Regions from separate parts of the Actinomadura citrea genome, predicted to be linked through region 1. Evidence: riboswitches for the same ligand, from Rfam matches in the RefSeq annotation. Region 1 holds a riboswitch; each other region holds the start of a gene.
What was found. A riboswitch is a leader RNA that binds a small molecule or an ion and turns the genes downstream of it on or off. The one in region 1 is predicted to bind cyclic di-AMP.

Region 1 (6,993 bases):
AGAGCCGGCGGGCCCGCAGCCCACCGAACTCGCGCTCCAGGGCATCACCCCGCAGGGAAGCGACCGGACGACGGCCTTCCGCGCCGCCACCGGCACCCTGACGGCACTGCAAGGCGACACCGTCGCGCTGCCCGCCCGCTATGCCACCGGCCACCGGCTCGGCGACACGATCGCGATGCGGCTGGGCGACGGCACCCGGACCGGGTTGAAGCTCGTCGCCACCGTCGGGGCCCGGCGCGGCTACGAGACGGCGCTCGTCCCGGCGGCGCTCCTCGCCGCGCATACCGACGCCGGGCTCGTCCCGCGGATCCTCGTCAGCACCGCCCCCGGCGCGAACCGCACCGAACTGGCCGCCGCCCTGACCGCCATCGGGCACCCCGGGCTCCGTGTCACCGACCGCGACGACCTCGCCGCCGGTCAGCAGGAGCAGGACCGCACCCAGGCGACCATGGCCTGGCTCGTTCTCGCGGTCGTCGTCGGCTACGCAGTGATGTCCTTGGTCAACACCCAGGCCCTGGCCACCGCCGAACGCCGCCGCGAGTTCGGCCTGATGCGCCTGATCGGTGCCACCCGCCGCCAGGTCCTGCGGATGATGGCGGTGGAAGCGGGCCTGGTCATCGCCGTCGGAATCACCCTCGGCTTCCTGGTGGCCGCCCTGACCATCGTCCCGCTGTGCCTGAGCGTGCTGGACTCCGCGCTGCCGGCCGGCTCCCCCTGGATCCTCGCCGCGGTAGTGGCCGCCGCCGTGGCCCTGACCTCCGCCACGACCCTGACCGCAACGCGAATCGTCCTGCGAACCCGCCCCGGCGCCAGGCCATAATCGGCTCATCCCACGCGCCCGGCCTGGGGACCCCGCCCCTGGCCGGGCGCCGGCGTCGGACGGGTGGCGTCACTCGCGCCCCAGCAGATCGCACTCGGCGATCGCATCAAGAACGGCCTCGCGCCTGATCACCGTGATCGTGGTCAGCCGATGCCCAGCCGGTAGGGATCCCAGTACCTGCTGCTACCGCCGCGGCCTTTCTGCGTGGGTTGTCAGACGGACCGCTGGACGAAGTCGAGGGCGGTCTCGGCGACCTCTTGCCAGGCGTGGTCGATGGTGAGGGAGTGGCCCCGGTTCGGCATCTTCACGATCTCCGTGACGGAAGGGTTGCGCTTCTGTCGTTTGTAGGCGGCGTTCGCGATCGCCCAGGGCACCGTGTGGTCCTTTTCGCCGTCGATGAACAGCAGGGGACCGCGGTCGGGGCTCTTCGTGTCGACCTTCGCCTCGGTCCACGGATTGAGATTCGCGTTGCCCATCTGCATGAGAGCGAGCCCAGAGCCGGCGACGTGGAAGTTGTCGTAGAGCTTCCGCGCCTCCTTGTCGTCCAGCGCATTCGCCCATCCGTAGGTGAACTGGTCGAACGTGAGAGTGATCGCGCGATCGCGCGTCAGCGGGTTGACCAGGAATGGGCCCGCCGCCTTGAGCACGGAGGCCGGCAGCGGCAGAACGCCCCGGAAGATCCCGGGGTCGATGGCCACCGTGGCCGCCGAGAGGCCCTGGCCCGCCAGCATTTCCGCCAGAAGACCCCCGGTCGAGTGCCCGATCAGCACCGGCCGCCTGTCCAGGGCGTTGACGATCTCGGTGGTGTGGTCGGCGATCTGCTTCAAGGTCTTCTTGGCGAGGACGCCCGGGTTCGCCCTGGCCGCTTCCACCGTTTCCGGATCGTCCGGCCAATCCGGGGTCAGCGGTGCGTAGCCCGCCTGCGTGAAGAAGTCCACCCAGTTGGCCCAGCTGCTCGGCAGCAGCCAGAGCCCGTGGATGAGGACGACCGGGGTGTTGTGAGAGGCGTTGGCCGCCTCGATCTCCCGGTACTCCCGCTCAGAGATTGACGGCATGCCAACCCTCCTTCGGTCGGGTGAAAGTCAACTCGTCGCCTCCTCCGCTCGCCGATCGACGGAAGCGCTCGGAACCGGGTGTGCCGGTCAGCTTCGGAGGAAGGCCAGCAGTTCGGCGTTGAGCTGGTCTTGGTGGGTGGCTGTGATGCCGTGGGGGGCGCCGGGGTAGTAGACGTCCTTGGCGCCCTTGATCAGCCGGGCGGATTTGATCGCCGAGTCCTTGACCGGGACGATCTGGTCGTCCTCGCCGTGCAGCACCAGAGTCGGCACATCGAATTTGGCGAGGTCGTCGTGGAAGTCGGTCTCGGAAAAGGCCTTGATGCTCTCGTAGGCGTTGAGGAGACCCGATTGCATGCTCCACAGCCAGAACTGATCCAGCACTCCCTGGGAGATGCCGGCACCGGGCCGGTTGGCGCCATAGAACTGGATGGCCAGATCCTGGTAGAACTGCGAACGGTCGTTGAAGAGGGCCTCGCGCATGTCGTCGAAGACCTCGATCGGGAGGCCTTCGGGGTTGGCTTCGGTCTTCACCATGATCGGGGGCACCGCCGCGATCAGGACCGCCTTGGCCACCCGGCTCGTGCCGTGCCGGCCGATGTAGCGCGCGACCTCCCCGCCGCCGGTGGAGTGGCCCACCAGCGTGGCATCCCTGAGGTCGAGCGCCTCGATCACCGCGGCGAGATCGTCGGCGTAGCCGTCCATGTCATTGCTCGTGGAGGTCTGGCTGGATCGGCCGTGACCGCGCCGATCGTGCGCGACCACCCGATAGCCGTGCTGGACGAGGAACAGCATCTGGCCGTCCCATGCGTCGGAGCTCAACGGCCAGCCGTGCGAGAACGTCACGGCCGGGCCCTCGCCCCAATCCTTGTAATAGATCTCCGTACCGTCATGGGTAGTGATCGTGCTCATGGCACCGGCTCCCTGTTGAAGGCGAGGCCGATACGGAACACCGTCGACCCCACCGGTCTCGTCGAGTCCGTAGAACACTCGGTCCTGTCCATGGCCCGCGACTTGCCACGCTGGGCATGGATCCTCCCTCCCCTCGAAGGATGAGCACTTAACTTCAGAGTGTGGAAAGCCTGGCAGTAAGACGGTGAATTTCGCTTTACGTGCACCCTCCCCTTGACCGGCGTGTCCTGCGTCCACCGGATCATCACCGACCTCGCCGTCGACGTGACCCCGGCCGGGCTCGTCCTCGCCGAGTGCGCCCCCGGCGTGACGCCCGAGACCGTCCCCCGTCGCCGTCGCCGTCGCCGCCGTGGTCGCCGGACCGGAAGCCATCGGCCGCCACCGCCTCGTCCGTCCCGTCCACTCCTCGGGCTCCCTCGGAACGTCCTCGCACGGCGCCCTGGTGGACACCGATGTCGCGCGCGCCATGCTGGCTCAGGACCTGACCGGCCTGCGCGACCACGGCTCGCACCCGCTCCACTCGCGTGCCCAGGGGCGCGCCTGGTTCAGGTTGGTGGCCGCCGAGACGTGACAGGCCCCACACCCCGGCTCGCTCGATGGAGGCCGCGTGGGTGCCGTGGATGGAGCACGACGTCCCAGAACTCCTCGAACCTGAGGTAGAAGACGTCTTCGACCTCGCGCCGGATGTTGTGCACGAGGCGTTCGACCTCTCGGAGCAGGGCTTGCTCGTACGCGAAGGAGCGGCTGATCATGCCGTATCCGTGGTATTTCCGGTATCCGGCAAAGGTGCGCACGCGGTCGGTCATCCGCTCGGCGTCCTCGGCCTTCCGGGCCCGAAACGTGACCTGAGCAGTCTGGAGAACAGATGTCCCACGACGAAGACCCACTCTGCGCCGTCTTCATGCCGGCTCTGGTGGTGATCCTGCATGCGGCTGAGCAGGAGAAGGGCGAGCCGCTGACGGAAGCGGAGGTGCTCGCCATCCGCGACGATGCGGTATGCATGACCGTCCCGCTCAGCGTCGCAGACGACCTTGAGCGATCTCGCGGGTACTCCGACATTCCGCCCGCAGACTGCTGGCATGCGTGGCTCTCCGTTCGGGAGCAGATCGCGGCCGAGTAGGTCGGGAGGAGAACAGGACGGGTCAGCAGGCGGGTGATATCGAGCGTCTTGCGGGTGCGGAGTTTGAAGGGCGGGCGGAACGGAGCGGATTACGGCGGTCCGGTGAGGCTGGTGCCGGTGTGGGCGGCTTGGCCGGCACGTTCGCCGCGGCCATGGCGATCGCCGGAGGGATGCCGTGGCCAGGGCCAGGGAGTTGACGACGCTCCCCGCGATCAGACGATCCGCCTGAGCCGGTGGTCGGAGTACGGAGTCGCTGCGGACGCCGGGCGGGGCGCCCACGACGAGGTGAATGACGGCCGTGAGCGCCGACCTCGCCGCTCACGGTGGTGGCCTGGCGTGCACGGTGCTCGGTCCAGAACCCCGCGTTGCTCCTCCGACCCTGGCGTTGTTCACCGGCTCGCCTCCGGCATCGTCGTAGGCGGCGGGGGATCCGCCTCCACGCTCGGGCCCGGTCGGCTCAGTCCGATAGCTCAAGGATGACGAGCTGAGCGGTACGCAAATTTCAGGCACCGTTGAGCGGTCCGGTTGAGGGTGTCGCACCGAAAATCTTGGTCCAGCTTGACTGGACCGCAGCCCTTGCGTTGAGGGGGTTTTGTGAAGTCTTTGCAGGTCGGTCAGGTCGTTGGGGCGTGCTTGACGAAATATGGGGCGGCTTGAACCTGTTGTGGCTCTGTGACCGACGGGGAAGCCCGTCCGGAGCGCCCGAACAGATCATGAAGGGCGCATCAAGTCCCTGATCATCAGGACGGCCGATCAAGGCACGTCCGCCGCCGAGTCCGCAGAGCGCCGATCACGGCCGAGCGGAGCCGGGGACCCACCGAAACACCGGGGTGAATCCGCACCCCCGCCGTGCGCGGGGTCGCGGTAGGGCCACTTCCACGCCCGAACCCGACAGCTAACCCGGTAGGCGGACTGGAAGAACTCAGGAGAACCTTTTCATGACCGCTCGTACCTTCGACCTGACCAAGCGCATGGGCACCCGCGTGGCCGCCGGAGCCGTCCTCTCAATGGCAGGTGTGTTCGGCTTCGCCTCCCTGGCCCCGTCCGCCCAGGCGGACACCAAGCCCGCGAACACCGCGCACGTTGCCGAGGTGTCCAAGGCCGACGCCAACGGCGCCAAGACCGGCGGCCAGAGCGCCAAGGCCGGCGCCTCCGCGCAGGACGTCATCAAGCTCGCCCGCACGCAGGTCGGCACCCACGAGGACGCCTCGGGCAACAGCAAGTTCAACAACTGGTACATCGGCTCGTCGCTGGGCGAGCTGAACGCCCACCGCATCGGTGCCGAGAGCGCCTCCGTCTACAAGGGCCAGTCCTGGTGCGACATGTTCGTGTCCTGGCTGGGCCAGCACACCGGCACCAAGGGAATGGGCGCCGACGCCTACACCGTCAGCCACGCCCAGTGGTTCAAGAAGACCGGCCGCTTCGGCCAGACGCCGAAGCCCGGCGCCGTGGTCTTCTTCGCCTGGAACGGCGGCGGCATCAAGGGTGTCGAACACGTCGGCATCGTCGTGAAGGACAACCACGACGGCACCATCAACACCATCGAGGGCAACACCGGTGACGCGGTGAAGAAGAAGGTCCGCGACACCTCCACCGTCGCCGGCTACGGCTACCCCGAGTACCGGTGAGCCGGGGCCGCTGAGCGGCCCCTTGCCCGCACCGTCAAGCGGTGCTCCCCCTCTCCACCCGCGCGATCACACCCACGTCGCGAGCACGCCCACGTGCCGTGCGCCGGATCCGTCATGCCCGAACGGCGAGTCCATCACGCCGAAGGCATGGCCCGGCGCCCGGCCCACCGAGCAAAGGATGAACATGCAGCAGCGAACCGCCCTTATCGGTACCGCCCTCGCGGGCATCCTGGTCGCGGGCGTGGCGGTCGAGGCTGCCCATGGGGCCCCGGCGGACAAGCCGATGGCGCACACGGTCACCGGGCAGCAGGTCACCGGGCACAAGGTCACCGGGCAGTTGGTGACCGGGCAGCAGGTGTCCGGGCACAAGGTCACCGACCAGCTGGTGTCCGGGCACAAGGTCACCGACCAGGTGGTGACCGGGCAGCAGGCCGCCGGGCACAAGGTCACCGGCCATAAGGTCACCGGCCAGCAGGTGGCCGGGCAGCACGACGCGAAGGCCACCCGCCACACCACCGGCAAGGCCGCTTCGAAGAGCCACGCCGTCCTGTCGGGCAGCACCACCGCGTCCTACTTCTGGGACGACGGCTCGGGCGTGAACGGCGACACCGGCGCCCCGGCGGGCGGCAAGCCGATGCAGAAGGGCCTGTTCGCCAGCCCGAGCTGGCCCATGCACACCAAGGTCAAGGTCACCTACAAGGGGCGCAGCGTCACCGGCTTCGTCGGGGACCGCGGGCCGGGCGAGCCGTCGCACCGCGGCGTCATGCTCGACCTCGACACCTACACCTTCCGCCACCTGGTGGACGGCAAGAAGCCGAACAGCAAGTACGACACGGGCACCTCGGCGGGCCACCTGAAGGGCGTCAAGTACGAGGTCCTGTCCTGGGGCCACGGCATGGGCAAGAAGGGCGCCCCGAAGCCCCTCGGCTGACCAAGCCCGTCCAGGTGATCCCCTCCTGGCCACCCCGACCCCCCACCACAGGCCCCGCTCCCGTCCTCGGACGAGAGCGGGGTCCGTCACGTCCGGGGCAGAAATGCAGGCAGCGACGTCGTTGTCAGCGGACTGTCGCGGTGCCGTCGTCTGTGATCGTCCAGCTCCAGTAGCGGCCCCAGAAAGGGACCGGTGATCGATCGGGCCCCCTCATAGACGGTGTCCGCCAGGAGGCCGACCACGCCGAAGACCATGACGAACCGCCATGGCGACAAGGCCGCAGCCTGGGCTCCCTTGCCGTCGACCGAGCACGCGTCGATTTCAACATCAAGGGTGACTTCTCCGGCGGGCTGGTGCTGATTACCGTCTCTGGCGAACGTTAAAGACGGCCCCGCCGAGGCCCACCACGTCGGGTCGGGGTGCAGGGCGCTCGGCTCGACACGGCTCAACGCTGACTGGGCTGGAGGACATGACGGAAGCCTCATCGCGGGCTCGTCGGTTGTTCCTGGGCGGGCAGTCGGTGTCTTTGC
Region 2 (6,993 bases), 2.3 Mb from region 1:
CGCGGCGCCCGCTCGATCAGCCCGGCCACACGCTCCACCACGGCGGCGTACTCGGGCAGCAGGTGCCCCACCGGGTCGGCCGGGTCGAGCGGACGGTACCCGGTGCGCAGCGACTCGGCGATCTCGCCGCCCTGCTCCGGGGTGAGGCGGAACCGGTCGCCGCCGGCGTGCTCCAGCGAGAGCCCGGCCAGCAGCGACTCCACCGAACGCCGCGGCGCGCCCGTCTCCCGGACCAGCTCGCCCAGCGTCCGCCAGCGCCGGTCCGCCAGCAGGCTCAGCGCGGTATGGATCCGCCGGGGATCCATGTCCGCCGCGACCGGCGGCCCGATCGGCACTCCCCCATCAGCCACCCGCGAATGCTACCGGCGCACGGGCTCCCGCAATTCCCGCCGTGACGCCACCGCGGAATCTCACGGCCACCTCTGGTCACGTTCAGCGCTTCTGTCGATACTTTGAGTAGCGTAACCTCGGCGTATGTCCCTCCCCACTGAGCCCATTGGCAGCATCCCGCGTCCCCAGGAACTGCTCGCCGCCTCACCGACCGAGCTGTCCGCCGCCCAGGAGCGCGCCGTGCGCGACACCCTCCGCCGGCTGGAGGAGCTCGGCTCTCCGGTGGTGACCGACGGCGAGCAGTCCAAGCCGAGCTTCGCCACCTACCCGATCGCGGGTCTGGCGGACCTGGCCCCCGACGGCGCGGTCATCCCGTTCGCCGACGGACACCAGCGGCAGCTGCCGCGGCTGACGGCGGGCCCGTTCCGCTACACCGGCCACGCCGTGGACTACCTGCGGGCCGCCCAGCGCCACGCGACCGCGCCGGTCAAGCAGGCCGTGATCGCGCCCTCGGCGCTGAGTCTGCTGTACCCGGCCGACGGCATCGACGGCTACCCGCGCGAGATGTTCCTGGACGACCTCGTCAACGAGGCCGAGGCCGACATCCGCTCCTGCCTGGACGCGGGCGCCCACGTGGTGCAGCTCGACTTCACCGAGGGGCGCCTGTCGCTCAAGCTCGACCCCAGCGGCGGCGTTCTGGACGCCTTCATCGCGCTCAACAACCGGGTCCTGGAGCGCTTCTCCGCCGACGAGCGCGCCCGGATCGGCGTGCACGTCTGCCCGGGCGGCGACCTCGACTCCACGCACAGCCTCGACGTCGACTACGCGGGGCTGCTGCCCAAGCTCTTCCAGCTCAAGGCCGGCGCCTTCTACCTCCAGCTGGCCAGCGAACCCGACCCCGACCGGATCCTGGCCATCGTGGCCGACCACCTGCCCGCGGACGCCCGCGTGTTCGTCGGCGTCGTCGACCCCATCGACCCCCGCGTCGAGACGCCCGAGCAGATCCGCGACCGCGTCCTCGCCGCCGCCCGCCACCTGCCCGTCGACCGCCTCGGCACCTGCGACGACTGCGGCTTCTCCCCGTTCGCCGACGACACCTCCACGTCCCGCGACACGGCCTTCGCGAAGATCGCCGCCCGCGTGGAGGGCACCGCTCTGGCCGCCGCCCAGCTGGGCCTCTGACCCGCCACCCGTTTCCAGGACCGCTCCCGTGCCTTCAGGACCGGCGGCACGCCTGCGGCGGACCGGCTTCCCCTGGGCGCCCTCTCGAAGGTGCGCTCAGGGGAAGGGACGGCGCTCATCGGGAGCTGTGCTCGGTGGTCGTGTCCGACGGCGCCGGGGTGCGGATGAGGAGCATCACCAGGACGGCCACGGTCGTCAGGGCCAGCGCCGAGACGGTCGCCGCGGTGGTGTAGCCGTGCACGAGGGCGCTCACGCGTGAGCCGTCGGGGCCGTGTTCGCGCAGGTACCCCGCCGTCGCGCCGATCGCGACGGTGTTGACGACGGCGGTCCCGATCGACCCGCCCATCTGGGACGCGGCGTTGACGACGGCGGCGGCGACCCCGGCCTCGCGCGGGGAGACGCCCGCGGTCGCCAGTGAGAACGCCGGCGGGAAGGCGGCGCCCATGCCGATCCCGAGCAGGACCTCGACCGGGACGACGGCGGTGGCGTAGCCGCTGCCCGCGTCGAGCCGGGTGAGGACGGCCAGCCCGGCCGCGGCGATGAGCAGGCCGCCGGCGATCAGCAGCCGGGCGGGCACGCGCCCGGTGAGCCGGGCGCCGACCAGGTAGCCGCTCGCGGAGTTCGCGACGGCCATCGGCAGGAACGCCAGCCCGGTGCGCATCGGGGAGAAGTGCGCGACCACCTGGAGGTAGTAGGTGAGCGTGAGGAAGACCCCGAAGGCGCCGACGACCGCGGTGGCCACCGCGACGTAGGCGCCGGCCCGGTTGCGGTCGGCGAGGATCCGCAGCGGCAGCAGCGGCGCGCCGTGCGTGGCCTGGCGCACGACGAACAGGGCGAGGGCCAGGGCGCCGATTCCCATCGGCGCGGTGGTCTGCCACGCGTCCCAGCCGTGCGGGGCGGCCTCGCCCGCACCGTACACGACGGCGGCCAGGCCGCCGGTGACGAGGACGGCGGAGATCCAGTCGAGGCGCGACCCGGGGAAGCTCGGCGGCGCCGGAAGGACGATGCGTCCCGCCACCGACGCGGCCGCGGCGATCGCGACGTTGACGTAGAGGCACCAGCGCCAGTCGGCGTACTGGGTCAGCCCGCCGCCGAGCAGCAGCCCGGCCGCCGCGCCGCTGCTCGCCACGGCGCCGTACACGCCGAACGCCTTCGCGCGCTCCTTGGGTTCGGTGAACGTCACCGCCAGCAGGGACAGGGCGGTGGGCGCGAGCAGCGCGGCGAACGCCCCCTGCAAGGCGCGCCCGACCACGAGGACCTCGAAGCCGGGCGCGGCTCCGGCGATCATCGAGGCGATCGCGAACCCCGCCAGCCCGGCCAGGAAGCTGCGGCGCCGCCCGACCAGGTCGGCGATCCGGCCGCCGAGCAGGAGCAGCCCGGCGAAGGGCAGGGTGTAGGCGGTGATCACCCACTGCCGGTCGGCGTCGCCGAAGCCGAGCGCGTGCTGGGCCGTCGGCAGCGCGATGTTCACGATCGTGGCGTCGAGGGCGATCATCAGCTGCGCGACGGCGATCACGACCAGCGCCGCCCAGCGCCGGTTCGGGGCGCCCGCGGACGGGCCGGACGCGGTCCGCGCCGTGATGGCGGTCATGGAACCCACCTCCCATTAAACGAAGGATCTTCCTCCAGATAGTAACTGGAGGTTTCTCCTCCGTCTATGGGGGCGGCGAAAACCGGCCGATCCCTCGGATCCCCCTGGGCGGCGGGGTTCGCGCGGGTCGGCAGGGCACTGAGCTGCGGAAATGATCTGCGAGGACCTTGCCGTCCCTTGGTGATTTCAGTACCTTTGCCACTTCGAGACGCCTTCCAGGCGTTTTGTCCCACTCAGGTGGGCCGGGGTGCCATCCCCGCGCAACAAGGCCCGCGACCCCCTCGTCGACCGGGCCCGCACATCGTCAGCGCCGCTCTCTCTCAGCGGCACCCGCCGAGTCCGCCATGGCGCGGAGCCGGGGACCCAACCCGCACTGGGGTGAATCGGCCTGCTCAGGCCGTAGGGCGACTTCCACGTCCGAACCCGTCAGCTAACCCGGTAGGCGGCACATGGAAGCAAGGAGCCCCCCTTTGAAAGGCAAGCACAACAAGCCCTCGCGTTTTCCCCGGCCCAACCCTTGGGCCACGGTCACGCTGACGGGTCTCGCCGTCCTCGGCGTGACGGCGGCCGTGCCGACGGCCTTGCAGCACGCGTCCACCGAGACGGTCGCCGCCGTCCAGACCGTGCCGAAGCAGCGGACCGCGCCGCAGGATCAGGTCAGAGCACAGGCCCAGGTCCACAAGGAGTTCAAGCCGCCGGCGAAGGCCGAGCCGTCGACGAAGGCCGAGCCCCAGAAGCAGGCCGCCGAGCCGGAGCCGGACGATCGGTCCAAGGTCATCACGCGGGCCGAGACCTGGCATCCGCACTCCGACCAGCGGATCCCCTACAGCCAGACCAGCACGCACAACGGCTACCGCACCGACTGCTCGGGCTACGTGTCCATGGCGCTGGGGCTGTCCAAGCCCGGGACGAACACCGTCGGCCTCACCTCGTCGCGGTACACCGAGCGCATCGAGATGTCCGAGCTGAAGAAGGGCGACCTCGTCATGGACGCCCTGGGCAGCAACACCACCCGGCACGTCGTCATCTTCGAGAAGTGGGCCGACAAGGACCACTCGTCGTACTGGGCCTACGAGCAGCGCGGCCGGTACGGAACCGACCACCGGACGCTCGACTACGGGCTGTCCTCGGACGACGAGTACAAGGCGTACCGGCCGACGTCCCTCAAGTAGGCCGCCCGGAAGGCCTCGGGAACGCCCGGCATCGGCGGATCGCCGGTGCCGGGCGGAACGGGCCGGGGAGCGAGACGGGTCAGACGGAGCGGACGGCCCGCAAGGACTCCTTCAGGGAGCCGAGGGTCGAGAAGACGGCCGTGGGTTCGTAGCCGCAGTGGGCCATGCAGTTGGCACAGCGGGAGTCGCGTCCCCTTCCGTAGGAGTCCCAGTCGGTCTCGTCCAGGAGTTCCCGGTAGGTCTGCGCGTAGCCGTCCGACATCAGGTAGCAGGGACGCTGCCAGCCGAAGAGGGAGTAGGACGGGATCGCCCAGGCCGTGCAGGGGAAGTCGACCTTGCCTTCCAGGAAGTCCAGGAACAAAGGCGAGTGGTTGAAGCGCCACCGCTTGCGGTTGCCGTTCCCGAACGCCTTGCGGAACAGCTCCCGCGTCTCCTGGACGCCGAGGAAGTGGTCCTGGTCGGGTGCCTTGTCGTAGGCGTAGCCGGGCGAGATCATCATCTCGTCGACCTCGAGGTCGTCGTTGAGGTAGTTCATGACGTCGATGACGGTCTGCGGCGTGTCCGTGTTGAAGATCGTCGTGTTGGTGGTGACGCGGAACCCCCGCCGCTTGCACTCCCTGATCGCCGCGACCGCGTCGTCGAAGACGCCGTCCTTGCAGACGGACTCGTCGTGGCGTTCGCGCAGGCCGTCGATGTGCACCGCCCACGCGAAGTACGGCGACGGCGTGAACTTGTCGATCTTCCTGGGTATCAGCAGCGCGTTCGTGCACAGGAAGACGAACTTCTTGCGCCGGACGAGCTCGTTCACCAGCTCGTCGATCTGCGGGTGCATGAGCGGCTCGCCGCCCGCGATGGAGACCATCGGCGCGCCGCACTCCTCGATGGCGGCGATGGCCTGCTCGACCGGCATGCGCTTCTTCAGCACGTCGTGCGGGTGCTGGATCTTCCCGCAGCCGGCGCAGGCGAGGTTGCAGGCGAACAGGGGCTCCAGCTCGACGATGAGCGGGAACTTCTCCCGGCCGCGCAGCTTGTTGCGGAGGATGTAGCCCCCGATGCGAAGGCTCTGGCGGAGCGGCATGCTCATGGTGTCCGGACCTCCTTGTGCAGGGTGAACTCGGTGGCCCCCACCGGCCCGCGCGCCCGCCTCATGTCGCGCCGTCCAGGTAGCGGCCGAGGGCGCTGACGGGGAAGACCAGCCGGTACAGGTGGTAGTTGATGTAGAAGTCGCCGGGGAAGCCGGTACCGGTGAACTGCTCCTCGTCCCAGTTGCCGTCCGGGCGCTGGTGGTCGACGAGCCACCGCACGCCGGCCTCCACGGCCGGAGTGCGCTCGCCGGCGGCGAGCAGCGCCAGCAGCGCCCAGGCCGTCTGCGACGGGGTGGACCCGCCCCGCCCGATCCACGCGGGGTCGTCGTAGGAGCGCAGGTCCTCGCCCCAGCCGCCGTCCGGGTTCTGGTGGTCCTCCAGCCAGACCACGGCGCGCCGGATCGCGGGCCTGCCGGGACGGACCCCGGCCGCGACGAGCGCGGGCACCACGCTGCCCGTTCCGTAGACGTGGTTCGCTCCCCAGCGCCCGAACCACGAGCCGTCCGCCTCCTGCGCCCTGAGCAGCCAGACGACGGCGCGCCTGACCACGGCCGACTCCGCGAGGCCCTCCTTCGACAGCGCCTCGACGACGTGGGCGGTGACGTCGGCGGACGGCGGGTCGATGACGGCGCCGAAGTCGCAGAAGGGCAGCTTGGTGCACAGCTCGCGGGTGTTGTCGGCGTCGAAGGCGCCGAAGCCGCCGTCGCGCGAGGCCATCCCGTCCAGCCAGCGGACGGCCCGCCTGATCGGCTCCTCCGCCTTCGGGAAGGACGCCCTGCGCAGCGCCAGGATCGCCTCGGCGGTGTCGTCGGTGTCGGGGTAGACGTCGTTGTCGAACTCGAACGCCCAGCCGCCCGGCGGGACGTCCGGCCGCTTCACCGACCAGTCCCCCGGCCCGCGGACCTCCTCGCCGACCACCCACTCGGCCGCCCGCAGCAGCGAGGGATGGTCGGCGGCCACGCCCGCGTCGGCCAGGGCGTTCATGGCGAGCACCGTGTCCCAGACGGGCGACTGGCACGCCTCGAGACGGCGCCCCCGCTCGTCGCGGATCGTGAAGCGTTCGAGCCCGTCCAGGCCGCGCCTGATGACCGGATGGTCGAGGCCGTAGCCGAGCTCGTGCAGCGCCATCAGCGAGTACACCCACGGCGGCTGGATGCCGCCCCAGCAGCCGTCGGCCTCCTGCCTGGCGATGATCCAGTCGGCGGCCCGGCGCAGCGCCGCCCGGCGCAGCGGGCGCACCGGCCGCCTCTCGTACACGTGCAGGACGCGGTCGAGGGCGTTGAACGCCGCTCCCCAGCCCCGGGCGTCCTTGGCCGGCATGACGCCGCAGCGCAGTTCGGGCAGGTCGAACGGCAGCGCCCGGACGGGACGCAACGACCCGAGGATCGTCAGCGGGACGATCGTCTGCCGCGCCCAGCACGCCCAGTCGTAGACGTTCAGCGGGACGCGGCTCGGCAGGAACATCAGCTCGGGCGGCATGACCGGCAGGTCGTTCCAGGACCACTGCCCGAACAGCGCCAGCCAGATGCGGGTGAAGACGCGGCTGCCCTCGATCCCGCCCGCCTCCCGCACGTACGCGGCGGCCTCGCGCATGTGCCCGGCGTCCACCGGGTCGCCGGCGAACCGCAGCGCG
Region 3 (6,993 bases), 1.7 Mb from region 1:
AGGCCGCCCATGTCGTCGGCGTTGTTGCACACGATGAAGACGTCACGCGGCGCGGCCATGGCGTCTCCCCCTCCTGCTCGGCGCGGCCGGGAAGTAGCGGTCCGCCACCGTCCGCGCGGCGGTGCCGCGGTCGTGCTCGCCGAAGCGCATGGCGAACGCGCGCCGCCGCCCGGCGTGCTCGGCCTCGGCCGCGTCCAGGCCGGCGAGCGCGGCGACGAGCTCGTCCTCCGTACGCGTGATCGGCCCGGGGGCGTGCCGCTCCAGGTCGAAGTAGCCGGTGGCGAGGTCCCTGCCGTCCGGGAGGTGCAGCACGATCGGCCGGTCCAGCAGGGCGAAGTCGAACATGATCGAGGAGTGGTCGGTGACGAGCGCGTCCGCCAGTAGCAGGAGCGGCGTCACGTCGGGCACCGCGCCGACGTCCCGCATGACCGCGCGGGCGCCCGGCGGCACGTTCGCCCGGCACAGGTAGTGGGGCCGGACGAGCAGGACGTACTCCTCCCCCAGCTCCTGCGCGAAGACCGCCGGATCCACTGGCGCGTCCAGGAGCCGGACGGGACGTCCCTTCGGCCCGGTGGCGTACGTGGGCGCGAACAGGACGGCGCGGCGCCCGTCGTCCAGGCCGAGCGAGTGGCGCAGGGCCGCGACCTCGGCGGCCAGCTCCGGATCCCCGTCCACCCCGTTGACCAGGGCGTCGTTGCGGGGATACCCCACCGGCAGCAGCTCGGAGCTGACGCCGAGGCCGCTGCAGAGCGTCTCGGTGTCGTGCCCGGAGCGCACCAGGAAGCAGTCGAAGCGCTCCACCATCCGCCGCAGCCGCGCCTGGTCGCCGGCCGGGCCCGACTTCAACCGCGGCTGGTCCAGCCCCATCAGCTTGAACGCCGACCCGTGCCAGGTCTGGATGTAGGTGGTCTCGGGACGCTTGCGCAGCCGGTCCGGGAAGCCCTGGTTGTCGATCCAGAACTGGGCCCGCGCGAGCGCCAGGTAGTACGCCCATGATCCGCGCTTGACGAGACGGGCGTCGTCCGGGAACCCCTTGGGGGACGACGCGTACGACCACACCGCCGTCACCGGACGGCCGGACCTGCGCAGCTCCCGGTAGATGTACTTCGGGTTGTCGGAGTAGTGGCGGCCGAGCTGGCTCTCGAAGACCGCCAGGCCGGTCCGGACGGGCAGCCGGCTCAGCACCCGGTTGAACACGACGATCTTGGTGTTCCGGCCGGTCAGCGTCCGGCGCACCGACCTGCTCACCTCCCGGGCCCGCTGCCGGGCCAGCCGTGCCGGCCGGGACAGGGCGGCGCGCCGCGCGACGGCGCGGGTGAGCTGCGCCCACGGGCTCCCCGTCTCCAGGGCGAACGCCAGGTGCCCTCCCTCGGTGACGTACGAGCGGAGCCGGTCCCCCGCGAACCGTGTCAGCCGCGGCCGGACGGGCAGCGCGACGCCGCCGAGCGACGGCGAACCGCGGCCCTCACCGAGCCGGGTGACCACCTCCTCGCCGTCCACCCGGATGCGCAGCCGGACGTCCCAGACGGGGTCGACGAACCCGAAAGGGCGGATCTTCTGGACGGGGTCGAACTCGGCCCGCCAGGTGAGCCGGTCGCCCTCGTGCCGGACGGACGCGCGGACCCGTCCGGTCCTCGAGCGGCGGCGCCGGTCGCGGAACTCCAGCGTCCCGGACAGCTCGGCTCCCCGCGGGATCCGCTCCAGCGGGTTCAGCACGTAGCCGGCCATGAGCACGCGGCCGCCGCGCGTCTCCAGCCGTGTGACGGTGTTCGCCGGGCGCAGCTCCCGGAGGGGCCGCACGTGGAAGCCGAAGGCCGTGACGTCCAGGACGCGGCGGCCGAGCGTGCCGCGCGGGCGCCCGGCCCCCCAGTAGACGCGCCCGTCCCGCTCCACGAGGCGGGCGCGCAGCTCGGGACGTTTCACGGGGTCGTACTCGGCGGCGGCGAGAGCCCCCGTGTGGTCGCCCTCGCGGATCAGGTGCGCCGCGATCGCGGGCAGCGGGTTGGCCTGCTCGAAGACCCGCGGGTCCAGCTCGGCCAGGTAGGCGGCGGCCAGGTCGAGGAAGCGCGCCTGGTGGTCGGGGTCGCGGTCGCGCAGCTCGCGCAGGTAGAGCACCAGGTCGTGGTTGACGAACTTGACGTCCTTGGCCCGCTGCAGGTCGTAGGCGCCGCGCAGCGCGAAGAGCATGTCGATGCGGCGGTGGATCTCCAGCCGGTCGGCGAAGTTGGCCGGCTCGGCGCGCCGGTTGGAGATCGACGGCGCCGGCGTCCGCTCCCTGACCAGCCAGTTGTAGACGCGGTGCGGGATCAGGGCGGTCCGTCCCGCCTCCAGGTAGGCCTCGGCGGTGAACAGCAGGTCCTCGTAGTGCAGCCGCTCGACGAACCGCAGCCCGTGCTCCTCCAGGAAGCCGCGCCGGTACGCCTTGTTGGTCGAGAGGGTGTCGTAGAGGAGATCGGGGTTCTCGCTCAGCGAGTCGTAGACGACGCTGTGCCGGTAGAGCCACGGGTACCAGGGGCGGATCCGCCCCTTGGCGCCCTCGGGCAGGTCGAGGAAGATCCGGTCGCAGAGCCCCGAGACCATGTCGGCGCCGGTGTCCTCGGCGGCGGCGAGGAGGTTGAGGCAGGCGTGCCGGTCCAGCAGATCGTCGCTGTCGAGGAACATCACGTACCGGCCGGTGGACGCCTCGATCCCGGTGTTGCGGGGGCGGCCGCAGCCGCCGGAGTTGACCGGCAGGTGGACGGCCCGGACCCGCCCCGGATGGGCTGCGGCGAGCCGGTCGGCGGCCTCGCCCGTGCCGTCGGTGCTCGCGTCGTCGACGATCAACGTCTCGACGCCGCCCAGGGACTGCGCCAGCGCCGAGGCCACCGCCCGCGGAAGCCTCCGGGCGTCGTTGTAGGCGATCACCACCACGCTGACATCCGGGCGCACCGCCATGGGCATCCCCCTCCGCAGACTCCGGCGTGCTGGATACCTATCCAGGAACTCCGCACTGAGCTCCAAGGGGGATCAAAGGCTGTCAACGCTTAGCATTACCCACCGTCAGCGGAGGCATTGGGCACAACACCCGGAACGCCAGAAGGCGCCCGGCGGGAGGCCGGGCGCCTTCGTCACACGTGCGCCGTCTCGTAGGGCGTCGCGTCAGCGGGCGTAGTCGGGGTAGCCGTAGCCGACGACCTGCGACTTGTCGCGGACCTTCTTCTGCACCGCGTTGTCGGTGTTGCCCTCGATGGTGGAGATGGTGCCGTTGCCGTTGTCCTTGACGACGATGCCGACGTGGTCGATGTCGCCGATGCCGGCCTTCGAGCCGTCCTGCCAGTCGTAGAACACCACGGCGCCGGGCTTGGCGGTGTGGCCCCAGCGATCGGTCTGCTTGAACCAGCTGGCGTGCTGGACGGTGTAGGCGTCCCAGCCCATGTTCTTGACGCCGGTCTGGGCGCCGAGCCAGGAGACGAACATGTTGCACCACTGGGCGCCGTTGTACTCCTTGACCGAGAAGCCGCCGTCGCGCTTGGCGGTGGCCTTTGCCTGGGGAGTCGAGACGTACCACTTGTGGTACTTGGTCTCACCACCCTTGCCCTCGTGGATGCCGACCTGCTTCTGCGCGAGCTTGATCACTTCAGCGGGCTTGACGGCGTGCGGGGGGACCTTGAAGCCCTCGCGCCGGGCCTCGGCCGCGGCGTTCTCGGCCTTCACCGTCTTGGCCTTGGAGGACTTGTGCGCGGTGGTGCCCTGCTCGGCGACCACCGCCGTCTGGGTGGAGGTGTCGGCGACCGCGCGGCCGCCGGCGAGGGGGTTGACCACAGAGAGCCCGACCGCGCCCGCCAGGACCGCGCCTACGGCGACGCCGACGGCCTTGTCCTCGGGGCTGAGGCGGTTGAGCGAAAGTCGATCGAAAAGACCGGACATGCAGGGAATCTCCTTGTCTTCCATGGCGCCTACCGGGTTAGCTGACGGATTCGGGCATGGAAGCAGCCCTACGGCGCGACTCTCGGGCGCGCCGATTCACCCCAGAAACGTGGGTCCCCGGCTCCGTTCCGGTCGCACTGACCGGACGGACTCGGCCTCGCACCGCGCGAGCGGTGCAGGTTTACGGATTTCTCACTGACAGATCTTGATGAGGGGGCGCGCGTCACTGGCGCGCATCGCGTGCGGATTCCGCTCCGCGATCCTCGGCCGCGCATGGTGCGGCCGGTGGCAACGCATGGGACGCGTTGCGTGATTCGGGATCGAAGGTACCAACCTTCTCAAGAAAAGCAAACCAGGCATAAAGCAAAGTCTTGCCTGCTCAAGGCCCTTCCAAGAGACTCCCAACACCGGGACGGCGCCGCCTCTTCCCGATCTTTGTCGAGACGCCCCTCAGCCCCTTGCCCGCCGTACTTACCGGGCCTTCGGGAAAAGGTAAAGAAGATCGAATGGGGGGCGGCCGGCACTCCCGCCCCCGGTCTCCACCACCCGCCCGCCCCTCCGGGTGAGGCGCACGTCACATTCGGCGATCTCCGCTGGTCAGGCGTGCGGTTCGTCACCGCGAGGCTCGGACGATCACTCCACGTGGATGGCGAAGAGCGTGGTGTCGTCCGCCGCCCGGTCGTGCTCCATCCGCGCGAGAACCTCGTCCAGCACCCGGTCGGGACGCGTGGAGGAGTCCTGCAGGATGTGGGTCAGGCGGGCGATCCGCTCGTCCAGATCCGCGTCCCTGCGCTCCACCAGGCCGTCGGTGTAGAGGAAGAGCATGTCGCCCGGCTTCAGCCCGGTGGTGATCGTCGTGTACTCCCAGCCGGCCATGGCGCCGAGCATCGGGTCGCGGACCACCTCCAGCGGGGTCGCCCGCCCGTCCCGCACCAGGATCGGCGGCGGATGGCCCGCGCACGTCCACTCCAGGAGGTGCCGGGACGGGTCGTAGTGGGCGACGATGGCGGTGCCCGTCGCGGGCGGGTCCATGGCGCCGATCAGCTCGTTCAGCCAGCCGACCAGCCGTCCCGCCCGCTCCCCCGTGCAGGCGAGGCCCAGCAGGCCGTTCCGGGTCCGCGCCATCGCCGCCGCCGCCGGCAGCCCGTGCCCGGCGGCGTCCCCGATGGCGAACATCGCCCGCCCGTCCTGCAGCGCACGGGTCGCGAACCAGTCGCCGCCGATACGGGCCGTGCTCTCCGCCGCCATGCTGCGGATCGAGGTGCGCATGCCCGGGAGCTGCTCGACCTCGTCCTCGTCCGGCAGGATGGCCCGCCGCAGCGTCACCGCCACGCGCCGCTCCTGCGCCGTCCGCGCCTGCTGGCGCAGCATCTGCCGCCGGGTCTCGGCCAGCGCGTGCTCCACCCCGCGCCGCCGGGTGATGTCCTGCGAGACGATGTTGATCGAGACGGGCAGCCCGGACTCGCCGAGCACGGGCTCGGCGAACACCCACAGATGGCGGGGCGCCCCGTCAGGGCCGGTCACGCGGTGCTCCGCCTCCACCGGTTCGCGGCGCGAGAACATCGTCTGGACGGCCTCCTCGACCAGCGGAAGGTCGTCGTCGGCCACGACCTTCGGCAGGTCGTGCGGCATCGGCGGCACCTCGTCGGGAGAGAGGCCGTAGTTGGCCAGCATCTGCGGCGTCCAGTCCGCCTCCCCGGTCGCCAGGTCCCACTCCCCGAACCCGATCAGGGCGAGCCGCTCGACCCGCTCCAGCCGCCGCGCGACGCGGTCCTCGGTCAGGTGGTACCGCCAGGTCACGCAGACGCCCGTCGGCACCCGCACGCACCGCACGCTCATCCGCGACGAGCGGGACAGGCCGCGCTGAGCGGTCGAGTACTGGATCGAGGGACGTTCCAACCGCGTCCCGGACTCCAGGACCCCGACATAGTCGTCGAACAGCCCGCTGAGCACCGCCCCCGGGTCCGTCCGCAGCAACCGCAGTCCGGTCAGCTCCTCCCGGCCCCGCCCGAACATGTCCTTGGCGACGCCGTTGAGCTCAGCGAAGAGGAAGTCGGCCACGTTGCCGTCCGGCCCCCGCACCGGGACCAGATGGGCCGCGGAGTCGAGCGCGCCCTCCAGCACCGCCGTCGCCGCCGGATCGTCGGGCACCCGCGCGAGGATCTCCACGTCCCCCGCGGTGTCCTCGGCCGTCACCCGGCGCAGCACGTCCTCGGCCTCCGACAGGACGGCCTGGCGCTCCGTGGGGACCTCCTCGGCGCGCGGCGCCCGGCGCCCCGCCAGCACGGCCCCCACCGGCCCGCCGCCCCCGTCCTTGACCAGCAGCGATGCCGCCTCGGCCATCTCGATGTCCAGGTCGCGCGCGAGCCAGATCAGGTGCTGCAGGGCCTCGCCCGGCGGGACGCCGAGACGCCGGGCCAGCACGACCCGCGCCTCCGCCATGACCGCACGGTCGTGCGCGGCTCCCCGCAGGTCTTCCAGGTCCGCAACGTGCACCCCGGGCTGGGTGCCCTCCGCTTCCGCCAACCCTTGTCCCCCGTTCGGCGTCACCTGCCCTTGGGAGAAAAAAGCTACATACGTCAGTGAGGGGCTATTCGCCCATCCACGGGCAAAGACTCTAGATCTTTGCCCGGGTTTTCCCTGCACGCCCGAACTCGACCGCTTCCGGTGACCATCTCAAAACGGACCAGTTCCACGTCCTGTGACCCACGTCACACCCGTGCCACCTGCCGCGTCAGCGAAGTGATCCGCGCCGCCGCCGTCCGGAACGACGTCCCCGCCGGATGCAGCGTCAGCACCACCACGATCTTGTCCCCCACCACGCCCGTCGTGTGCAGCACGGGCCGTCCGAGCCCCAGGTCGGGCCGCCACGCCGCCGGCCGCACGCTGCACGGCTCCGCCGGCGTCTCCCCGAACCCGGACCACCCCTGCTTGACGGCCCACGGCCGCTCCACCGCCCGCGGAATCCCGAACGTCTGGTCGAACCCGTCCGTCCCGCAGGGCGTCGACCTCCGCAACTGCGCGAGCACGAACTCCCGCTGCCCCTCCGGCGCCTCGTCCAGCAGATACCGGTACATCCGCACGACG
Region 4 (6,993 bases), 2.4 Mb from region 1:
GGGTCGCTGCCCTCCGACGAGGTCCCCGTGCCGCTGCGCCGGTTCGCGCGGTTCGAGCGCCGCAAGCGCGCCAGGCTCGCGGGCCAGCACATCGCGGCGGTGCTGGAGAAGGACGGGGAGTTCCGGCGCCGGGTCGCCGTGCCGCTCCGGGAGGCGCAGGCCGACCTGGTGGAGGCGGTCGAGGGCGGGGAGGTGCCGCCCGCGGCCGACCCGGTGCGCGTCGCGGTGCTGGCCTACCTGCTGCGCCCCGCGGGCTGGACCGGGCTGGTGGAGTCCGCGCGCGAGGAGCTGACGCGCTCGGCGACCGCGTCGGAGGAGCAGGAGGCCGAGCGCCGCATCGCCGCGCTGAAGGCCGAGCTGGCCGCGACCCGCGACGCCCGCGGCGCCGAGCTGGCCAAGCTGCGCACCGAGCTGCGCGAGACCAAGGCCGAGGTCGCGGACCTGCGCCGCAAGCTGCACGACGCGCGCACCCGCTTCCGGGCCGCGGAGGAGCGCGCCCACGCGGTCGCGGCGGAGACCGATCGCGAGCTCGCCGCCGCGCGCGAGTCGACCGCCGCGTCGGAGAAGGAGCTCCGCAAGCTGCGCGCCCGGGCCGTGCGGGCGGAGGAGGCGGCCGAGACCGCCAAGCGGGCCGCGCGCGAGGGCCGCAACGTCGACGACGTGCGGCTGCGGATGCTGCTGGACGCGCTCGTGGACGCGGCGCAGGGCGTCCGCCGGGAACTGGCCCTGCCCTCCACCATCGGCCGTCCCGCCGACGCGGTGGGCGGTCTGGAGCCGGACCGGCTGGCGCACCGCGCGCTGCCCGGCCGGGCCCTGTCCGACAGCGACCCGCAGCTGCTGGACCGACTGCTGACGCTTCCGCAGGTGCACCTGGTGGTGGACGGCTACAACGTCACCAAGACCGGGTACGGGGAGCTGCCGCTGGCCGACCAGCGCAGCCGGCTGCTTTCGGGGCTCGGCGGGCTCGCCGCGCAGACGCGCGCCGAGGTGACGTGCGTGTTCGACGGCGCGGAACTGGACGCGCCGGTCGCCATCGCGGCGCCGCGCGGCGTGCGGGTGCTGTTCAGCCGCCCGGGCCAGACGGCCGACGAGCTGATCGGCGAGCTCGTGCGGGCCGAGCCCCCCGGCCGGTCGGTGGTCGTGGTGTCGTCCGACCGGGAGGTCGCCGACGCCGCACGGCGCGCCAGCGCGCGTCCCTGCCCGTCCTCCCTGCTGCTGCGCAGGCTGGGCCGCTCCTAAGGTGCCGATAAGGCTCCGATAAGGCAAGCCTCGCCGTAAGTGATCATGTCGTCACTGAAAGTGGACAATATACACAGATGTCAATCAAAGAGTGATGAATCGGTTGTGACAGCTGTTGCCCCTCGCTAATGTCGGCGGCTGACGTCGTGGACGAGAGGGGCGAAACCGACCGTGGCCAATGATCACATCGGGGCACCGGCGCAGCGGCCTGGCCGCAGGGCAGGCTCTGCGGGCAGAGGCGGCTCCCGTCGCCTGGCGGCCGTGGCCGGCCTGACCGTGGCGGTCTCCCTGACCTGCTCCCCGGTGGTGGCGCACGCCGAGCCCAAGCCGACCCGGGCGCAGGCCCAGAAGGCGCTCGACAAGCTCAACGAGAAGATGGACCAGAAGGTCGAGCAGTTCAACCAGAACCGCGAGAAGCTCAAGGTCGCCAAGAAGAAGTTCGACGCCGCGACCAAGGCGAGCAAGCAGGAGCAGGCCAGCTTCGAGGAGCAGCGGTCCAAGATCGCTCAGATGGCGGCCACCGCCTACAAGAACGGTGACTCGGCCGACGTCACCGGCTTCGTCGGCAGCAAGGACCCGCAGTCGATCCTCGACCAGGCCGCCGTCTTCTCGCACCTGTCGCAGGAGCGCAGCTCCCAGCTCACCCAGTTCCTCGCGACCGCCCAGCGGCTCCGCCGCGAGCAGTCCCAGGCGAAGTCCGCCTACGACGAGGTGAAGTCGAAGCAGGACGAGCTGAAGAAGCAGAAGCTCGAACTCGACAAGCAGGTGAAGAAGCAGAAGGCGATCGTGCGCCGGCTCAGCCCGAACACGCCGTCGGGCTCGGGCGGCCCCGGCGGCGGCACCGGCGGCACCTACAACGGGCCGGCCAGCGGTCCGGCCCGCGCGGCGCTCGACTTCGCCTACGCCCAGCTCGGCAAGCCCTACTCCTACGGCGCCGAGGGCCCTGGCTCCTACGACTGCTCCGGCCTCACCATGAAGTCCTGGGCCGCCGCGGGCGTCGGCATCACCCGCACCACCAACTCCCAGTACGCCGCGACCAAGCGGGTGGCCAAGAGCAACCTCCAGCCGGGCGACCTGGTGTTCTTCAGCAGCCTCGGCCACGTCGGCCTCTACGTGGGCGGCGGCAAGATGATCCACGCCCCGCACACCGGCGACGTCGTCAGGATCGCCGACATCACCTCCGGCTACTACCTGAGCAACTACTACGGCGCAGGGCGCCCCTGACGCACCGCCCCGACACCCCCGCCCCGCGGGCGTGACGGAGCCTCATCGACAACGGACCAGGCCTGACCTGGTCCGTTGTTGGTTTTGGGGGGGTTTGCCTTCCTTTGGGGTTTTGGTACCTTGTCACCACTCACGGCGCCCTCCAGACGCCGCGGCCCCGCGGCGCCCACCCGGCGCCCCGGCCCCACGCGGCGCATCCAGCACCCGCGTGACGGCGGCGCGATCCACGTGCCGCTCCCCCAGGGCGGCACGCCCCACGTGCCGTCCCGCGGCGCCCGAAGGCGCCGCACGGTCTCGACGCAGACCGGCCTGTCCCGTCCACCGTGCGCACGCTCGCAGCGTGCATGGCGCTGAGCGCGCAGCCGCGGTGGCCTACACGGGGCAGATCCCCGGACGGTCCCGGAGACGGGCCGCCGTCCACCCACAACATCAGGCGCCGCTCGTTCGCACGCGGGAGACAGGTCCCGCGCCGGGCCCCATCTCGCCCCCAGGATCGCAGCGGCAGCGCCGAATCCGCTTCAGTGCGGAACCGGGGACCCATATCCGCCGGAGTTCGGACAACGTCTCCGAACGGGCATTCCGGCACCCGGGGTGAATCGGCGCGTCTCTCTCCGCAGTCCGGTGGGAGCCGCCGTAGGGCCACTTCCACGCCCGAACCCGTCAGCTAACCCGGTAGGCGTCTGGAAGAGAAGGAGTGAATCCCGCAGCGTTACCTGGGGCGTGGCCGCCACGCGGCCACGCCCCCACCCCCTGCACTCCGCGGGCGTCCGCGCCCGCCGAGATTCCCCATCCGAACCGGCGTGCCCGCCCCCGGGCACGTCACCGCCGAGTCCGCGGACCGCCGTGCCCTGCATGCGCGGCCGTCGTGGAACCGGGGACCCACTGCGTCCTTTTTGGGGTGAATCGGCCTGCCTTCACGGGCCGTAGGGCGGCTTCCACGCCCGAACCCGTCAGCTAACCCGGTAGGCGGCATGGAAGTCGAGGAGATCCCCCCGTGCCACGCTCGCACTGCAAGAAGACCCCCGGCAGGCACCGCAAGCCGAACTCCCTGTCCCTCACGTGGCGGACGACCGGCGGCGTGGTCGTCGGCGCCGCCGTGATCGGCACCGCCGCGGCCACCGCCCAGGCGTCGGTCCTGCCGTTCGGTTCCGCCCCGGCCCGGCCCGCCGCCGCGGCCGACCTGGCCCCGGGCCTGACGGCGCACGGCGACCCGTCCAGGCTCACGTCCCGGCGCTCGTCCGAGGACGAGCCCGAGACCACCGGCCCGAAGGCCCCGGCGAAGAAGAAGGACCGGCCCGCGCGGCCGCAGGCGACGACCTCCGCTAAGGCCGCCGCGAAGTCGCGGCCCACCGCCGCGCAGGCCATCGGGCTCGCCCGCTCGCAGGTGGGCGTCGAGGAGGACGGCGGCGGCGAGACCAAGTTCCAGGAGTGGTACATGGCCACGTCCCGCGCGCAGGAGACGCTCGCGCGCGACGGCGGCTCCCTCGACGGCTACGGGGACGCGAACTGGTGCGACATGTTCGTCTCCTGGGTGGGCGAGCAGATCGGCTTCACCGACCAGATCGGCAGCGACGCCTGGACGGTCGCCCACGCCCGCTGGTTCCAGGAGCACGGCCGCTGGGGCACCGAGCCGAGGCCCGGCGCGATCGTCTTCTTCGCGTGGGACGGCGGCGAGTCCGTCGACGACATCCAGCACGTCGGCATGGTGATCAAGAAGGTCGACGACGGCACGATCGAGACCGTCGAGGGCAACACCGACAACGCCGTCCGCGTAAGGGAACGTTCCACAGACGTCGTCGTCGGCTACGGCTACCCGGACTACCGGTCGTGACGGCGCCCCCCGTCCCGCGCCCTGCATAGGATCGCGCCCATGGAGGAAGGCCCCGGGCAGGACGCCCCCGTGACGCGGCGCAGGGTCCTCGCCCTCGGCGCGGGCGGGATCGGCGCCCTCCTCGCCGGCGGCGCCGGCCTGGCGGGCGCGCGCTCCGGCGGCGGGGCGGCGGGCGCCGGCGCGCGCCCCACCTCCCGGGCCGCCGGGACCTTCAGCCCGCACACGGCCGCCGCCGTTCTCACCAACCGCGCCCGCGCCGTCCGCGACGGCGACCGCATGGCGTTCCTCGCCACGGTGGGCGACGCCCCCGCCGCCTTCCAGGACGCCCAGTCCCGCGTGTACGGGAACCTCCGGAAGCTCCCCCTGGAAGGCTGGCGGGAGCGCATCGTCACGACCGAGGCCGTGGACGGCGGGACCGCCGTCGTCCGCGTCGAGGTGCGCTACCGGCTGCGCGGCTTCGACCGGAGCGACGTGGCCCGCACCCGCTACCTCACGCTGGCCCCGCGCGCCGGGACGTGGACGATCGTCGGCGACGGGACGTCCCGCGGCCTCGCCGACGACACCGACATCTGGGACTGCGGCCCCCTGACGGTGGTCAGGGGCCGCGCCGGCCTCGTCATCGGGGACGGCGCCGGCCTCGACGGCATCGCCGGGCGGCTGGACGCGGCCGTCCCGGGCGTCACGTCCGTGGTCGGCAAGGGGTGGGCGCAGCGGGTCGTCGCGCTCGTCCCCGCCGACGCGACCCTCGCCTCCGCGCTCGCAGGCCCCGGGCAGAGCCTCGGCCAGATCGCCGCGCTCGCCACCGTGGCCCCGGCCGCCGGGGGAGGCCGCGGCGAGGACCGCGTCATCGTCTCCCCCGGTACCTTCGGCCGCCTCAACGAACTCGGCCGCGACGTCGTCCTCGCCCACGAGCTGACCCACGTCGCCACCGGCGGCGCACGCGACCGGCGCACGCCGCTGTGGCTGATCGAGGGCTTCGCCGACTACGTCGGCTACCGGCACGTCAAGATCAGCACCCGGTCGGCGGCCGGCGAGCTGCGCCGCGAGGTCTCCGCCGGGCGCACGCCGTCCGCGCTGCCCGCCGCCGGCGCCTTCGCCGGCGGCTCCCCCCGCCTCTCCCAGGCCTACCAGGAGGCCTGGCTCGCCTGCCGGATGGTCGCCGACCGGTACGGTGAGGCGGCGCTGGTTCGGCTCTACCGGGCCGCGGGGCGCGCCCCGGAGGCCACGGCCCTGCGCGACGTGCTCGGCCTCACGCGGGAGCGCTTCACCGCACTCTGGCGCGACTACGTGAAGGAGGAGCTCGCATGAGCGAGGCGGAGACCGACGAGGACCGCGCCGAGGGCGCCGCCGCGGGGGCTCCCGGCGCCGCCCCCGCGCGGCGGCCCCGGATCGCCGCCGCCGTCACCGCCGCCGTGCTCTTCGCCGGGGTCGCGGCCGTCCTCGCCAGGACCACGCCGTGGAACCCGCTGCCCGGACACGTCCCCGGCGGGCGCGTGACACCCGACCCCGCGCTGGACTTCACCCCCGCCGAGATCGCCCGTTCCCGGGCGTTCGACTCGGCCGTCAACCCGCCCGCCTACACCGGGCTCCTCGTCGGCCTCGCCCTGATCCTGGTGCTGGGCTTCACGCCGCTGGGCGCCCGTTTCATCGGCTGGGCCACCGCCAAGCCCAGACGCAGGCCGATCCTCTCGACGGAGGACGACCCCCCACACCCCCCGAAGCGCCTCCGGCGCCGGCCGTCCCTCCCGAGGGGGGACGACCCCCCACACCCCCCGGAGCGCCTCCGGCGCCGGCCGTTGCGCATCATCCTCGCCGTCCTCGCCGTGACCACGCTCCTGCGCGTCGCCGGGCTGCCGTTCGACATCTGGAGCGAGTCCGTGCTGCGCCGGTACGGGCTGTCCACCCAGAGCTGGCCCGCATGGCTCGTCGACCAGGCGAAGTCCCTCGCCGTCACCTGGGTCATCTACACGATCGCCCTGCTGCTGCTCTACGCCCTCACCCGCCGCTTCCCGCGCTACTGGTGGACCGGCGCCGCCGTGGGCGGGTTCGTCCTCGTCGTCTTCGCCTCGTTCGTCTACCCGCTCGCCGTGGAGCCGGTGTTCAACAGGTTCCACTCGCTGCCCGCCGGGCCGCTGCGCAGCGACCTGCTGGCGATGGCCCGGCGGGACGGCGTGCCCGTCGAGGACGTCCTCGTCGCGGACGCGTCCCGCAGGACGACGTCGCTGAACGCCTACGTCTCCGGGTTCGGCTCCACGCGCCGCATCGTGCTCTACGACACGCTGCTGAAGTCGCCGCCCGCCCAGGTCGAGTCCATCGTCGGGCACGAGCTCGGCCACGCCAAACGCGACGATGTGCTGTGGGGCACGCTCGTGGGCGCGCTCGGCGTGGCCGGGGCCCTGTGCCTGCTGTACCTGCTGATGACGTCCCCGCGCCTGCTGCGGCGCGCCGGGCTCGATCCCGGCGTGCCCGGCTCCGGCGGGACGGGACCGGACGCGCGCCGCGGCGGCGGGGCGGCCGATCCGAGGTCCGTAGCGCTCCTCCTCGCGCTCGTGACGGCCGGGACGACACTCGCCGCCCCCGTCCAGAACCTCGTGAGCCGCCGCATCGAGGCTCGCGCCGACGCGCACGCGCTGGACCTCACCCGCGACCCGTCGACGTTCGTGTCGATGCAGCACGCGCTGTCCGTGCGCAACATCTCC

Region 2: it holds a riboswitch for cyclic di-AMP, as region 1 does, so the genes downstream of both, BJ999_RS35505 (NlpC/P60 family protein) here and BJ999_RS25290 (CHAP domain-containing protein) in region 1, are expected to answer to the same signal.
Region 3: it holds a riboswitch for cyclic di-AMP, as region 1 does, so the genes downstream of both, BJ999_RS17750 (CHAP domain-containing protein) here and BJ999_RS25290 (CHAP domain-containing protein) in region 1, are expected to answer to the same signal.
Region 4: it holds a riboswitch for cyclic di-AMP, as region 1 does, so the genes downstream of both, BJ999_RS14145 (CHAP domain-containing protein) here and BJ999_RS25290 (CHAP domain-containing protein) in region 1, are expected to answer to the same signal.

The regions. Positions count from the first base shown of each region.
Region 1 is NZ_JACCBT010000001.1:5,426,493-5,433,485, reverse strand. Features, by position in the region: gene BJ999_RS43715 (FtsX-like permease family protein) at 1-820, shown strand, start outside; gene BJ999_RS25315 (alpha/beta hydrolase) at 1,033-1,875, opposite strand; gene BJ999_RS25310 (alpha/beta fold hydrolase) at 1,963-2,784, opposite strand; gene BJ999_RS25305 (hypothetical protein) at 3,134-3,355, shown strand; gene BJ999_RS25300 (hypothetical protein) at 3,330-3,590, opposite strand; gene BJ999_RS25295 (hypothetical protein) at 3,650-3,904, shown strand; cyclic di-AMP (ydaO/yuaA leader) riboswitch at 4,679-4,828, shown strand; gene BJ999_RS25290 (CHAP domain-containing protein) at 4,843-5,532, shown strand; gene BJ999_RS42345 (septal ring lytic transglycosylase RlpA family protein) at 5,717-6,463, shown strand; gene BJ999_RS25280 (hypothetical protein) at 6,550-6,912, opposite strand; gene BJ999_RS25275 (MFS transporter) at 6,963-6,993, shown strand, end outside.
Region 2 is NZ_JACCBT010000001.1:7,741,632-7,748,624, forward strand. Features, by position in the region: gene BJ999_RS35490 (bis-aminopropyl spermidine synthase family protein) at 1-350, opposite strand, end outside; gene BJ999_RS35495 (cobalamin-independent methionine synthase II family protein) at 475-1,512, shown strand; gene BJ999_RS35500 (MFS transporter) at 1,628-3,103, opposite strand; cyclic di-AMP (ydaO/yuaA leader) riboswitch at 3,425-3,563, shown strand; gene BJ999_RS35505 (NlpC/P60 family protein) at 3,574-4,275, shown strand; gene hpnH (adenosyl-hopene transferase HpnH) at 4,355-5,359, opposite strand; gene shc (squalene--hopene cyclase) at 5,421-6,993, opposite strand, start outside.
Region 3 is NZ_JACCBT010000001.1:3,765,798-3,772,790, reverse strand. Features, by position in the region: gene BJ999_RS17760 (glycosyltransferase family 4 protein) at 1-59, opposite strand, end outside; gene BJ999_RS17755 (bifunctional glycosyltransferase/CDP-glycerol:glycerophosphate glycerophosphotransferase) at 43-2,934, opposite strand; gene BJ999_RS17750 (CHAP domain-containing protein) at 3,139-3,906, opposite strand; cyclic di-AMP (ydaO/yuaA leader) riboswitch at 3,918-4,073, opposite strand; gene BJ999_RS17745 (PP2C family protein-serine/threonine phosphatase) at 4,540-6,432, opposite strand; gene BJ999_RS17740 (serine hydrolase family protein) at 6,618-6,993, opposite strand, start outside.
Region 4 is NZ_JACCBT010000001.1:2,996,038-3,003,030, reverse strand. Features, by position in the region: gene BJ999_RS14155 (NYN domain-containing protein) at 1-1,239, shown strand, start outside; gene BJ999_RS42940 (C40 family peptidase) at 1,501-2,463, shown strand; cyclic di-AMP (ydaO/yuaA leader) riboswitch at 2,959-3,157, shown strand; cyclic di-AMP (ydaO/yuaA leader) riboswitch at 3,293-3,448, shown strand; gene BJ999_RS14145 (CHAP domain-containing protein) at 3,458-4,294, shown strand; gene BJ999_RS14140 (gluzincin family metallopeptidase) at 4,334-5,602, shown strand; gene BJ999_RS14135 (M48 family metallopeptidase) at 5,599-6,993, shown strand, end outside.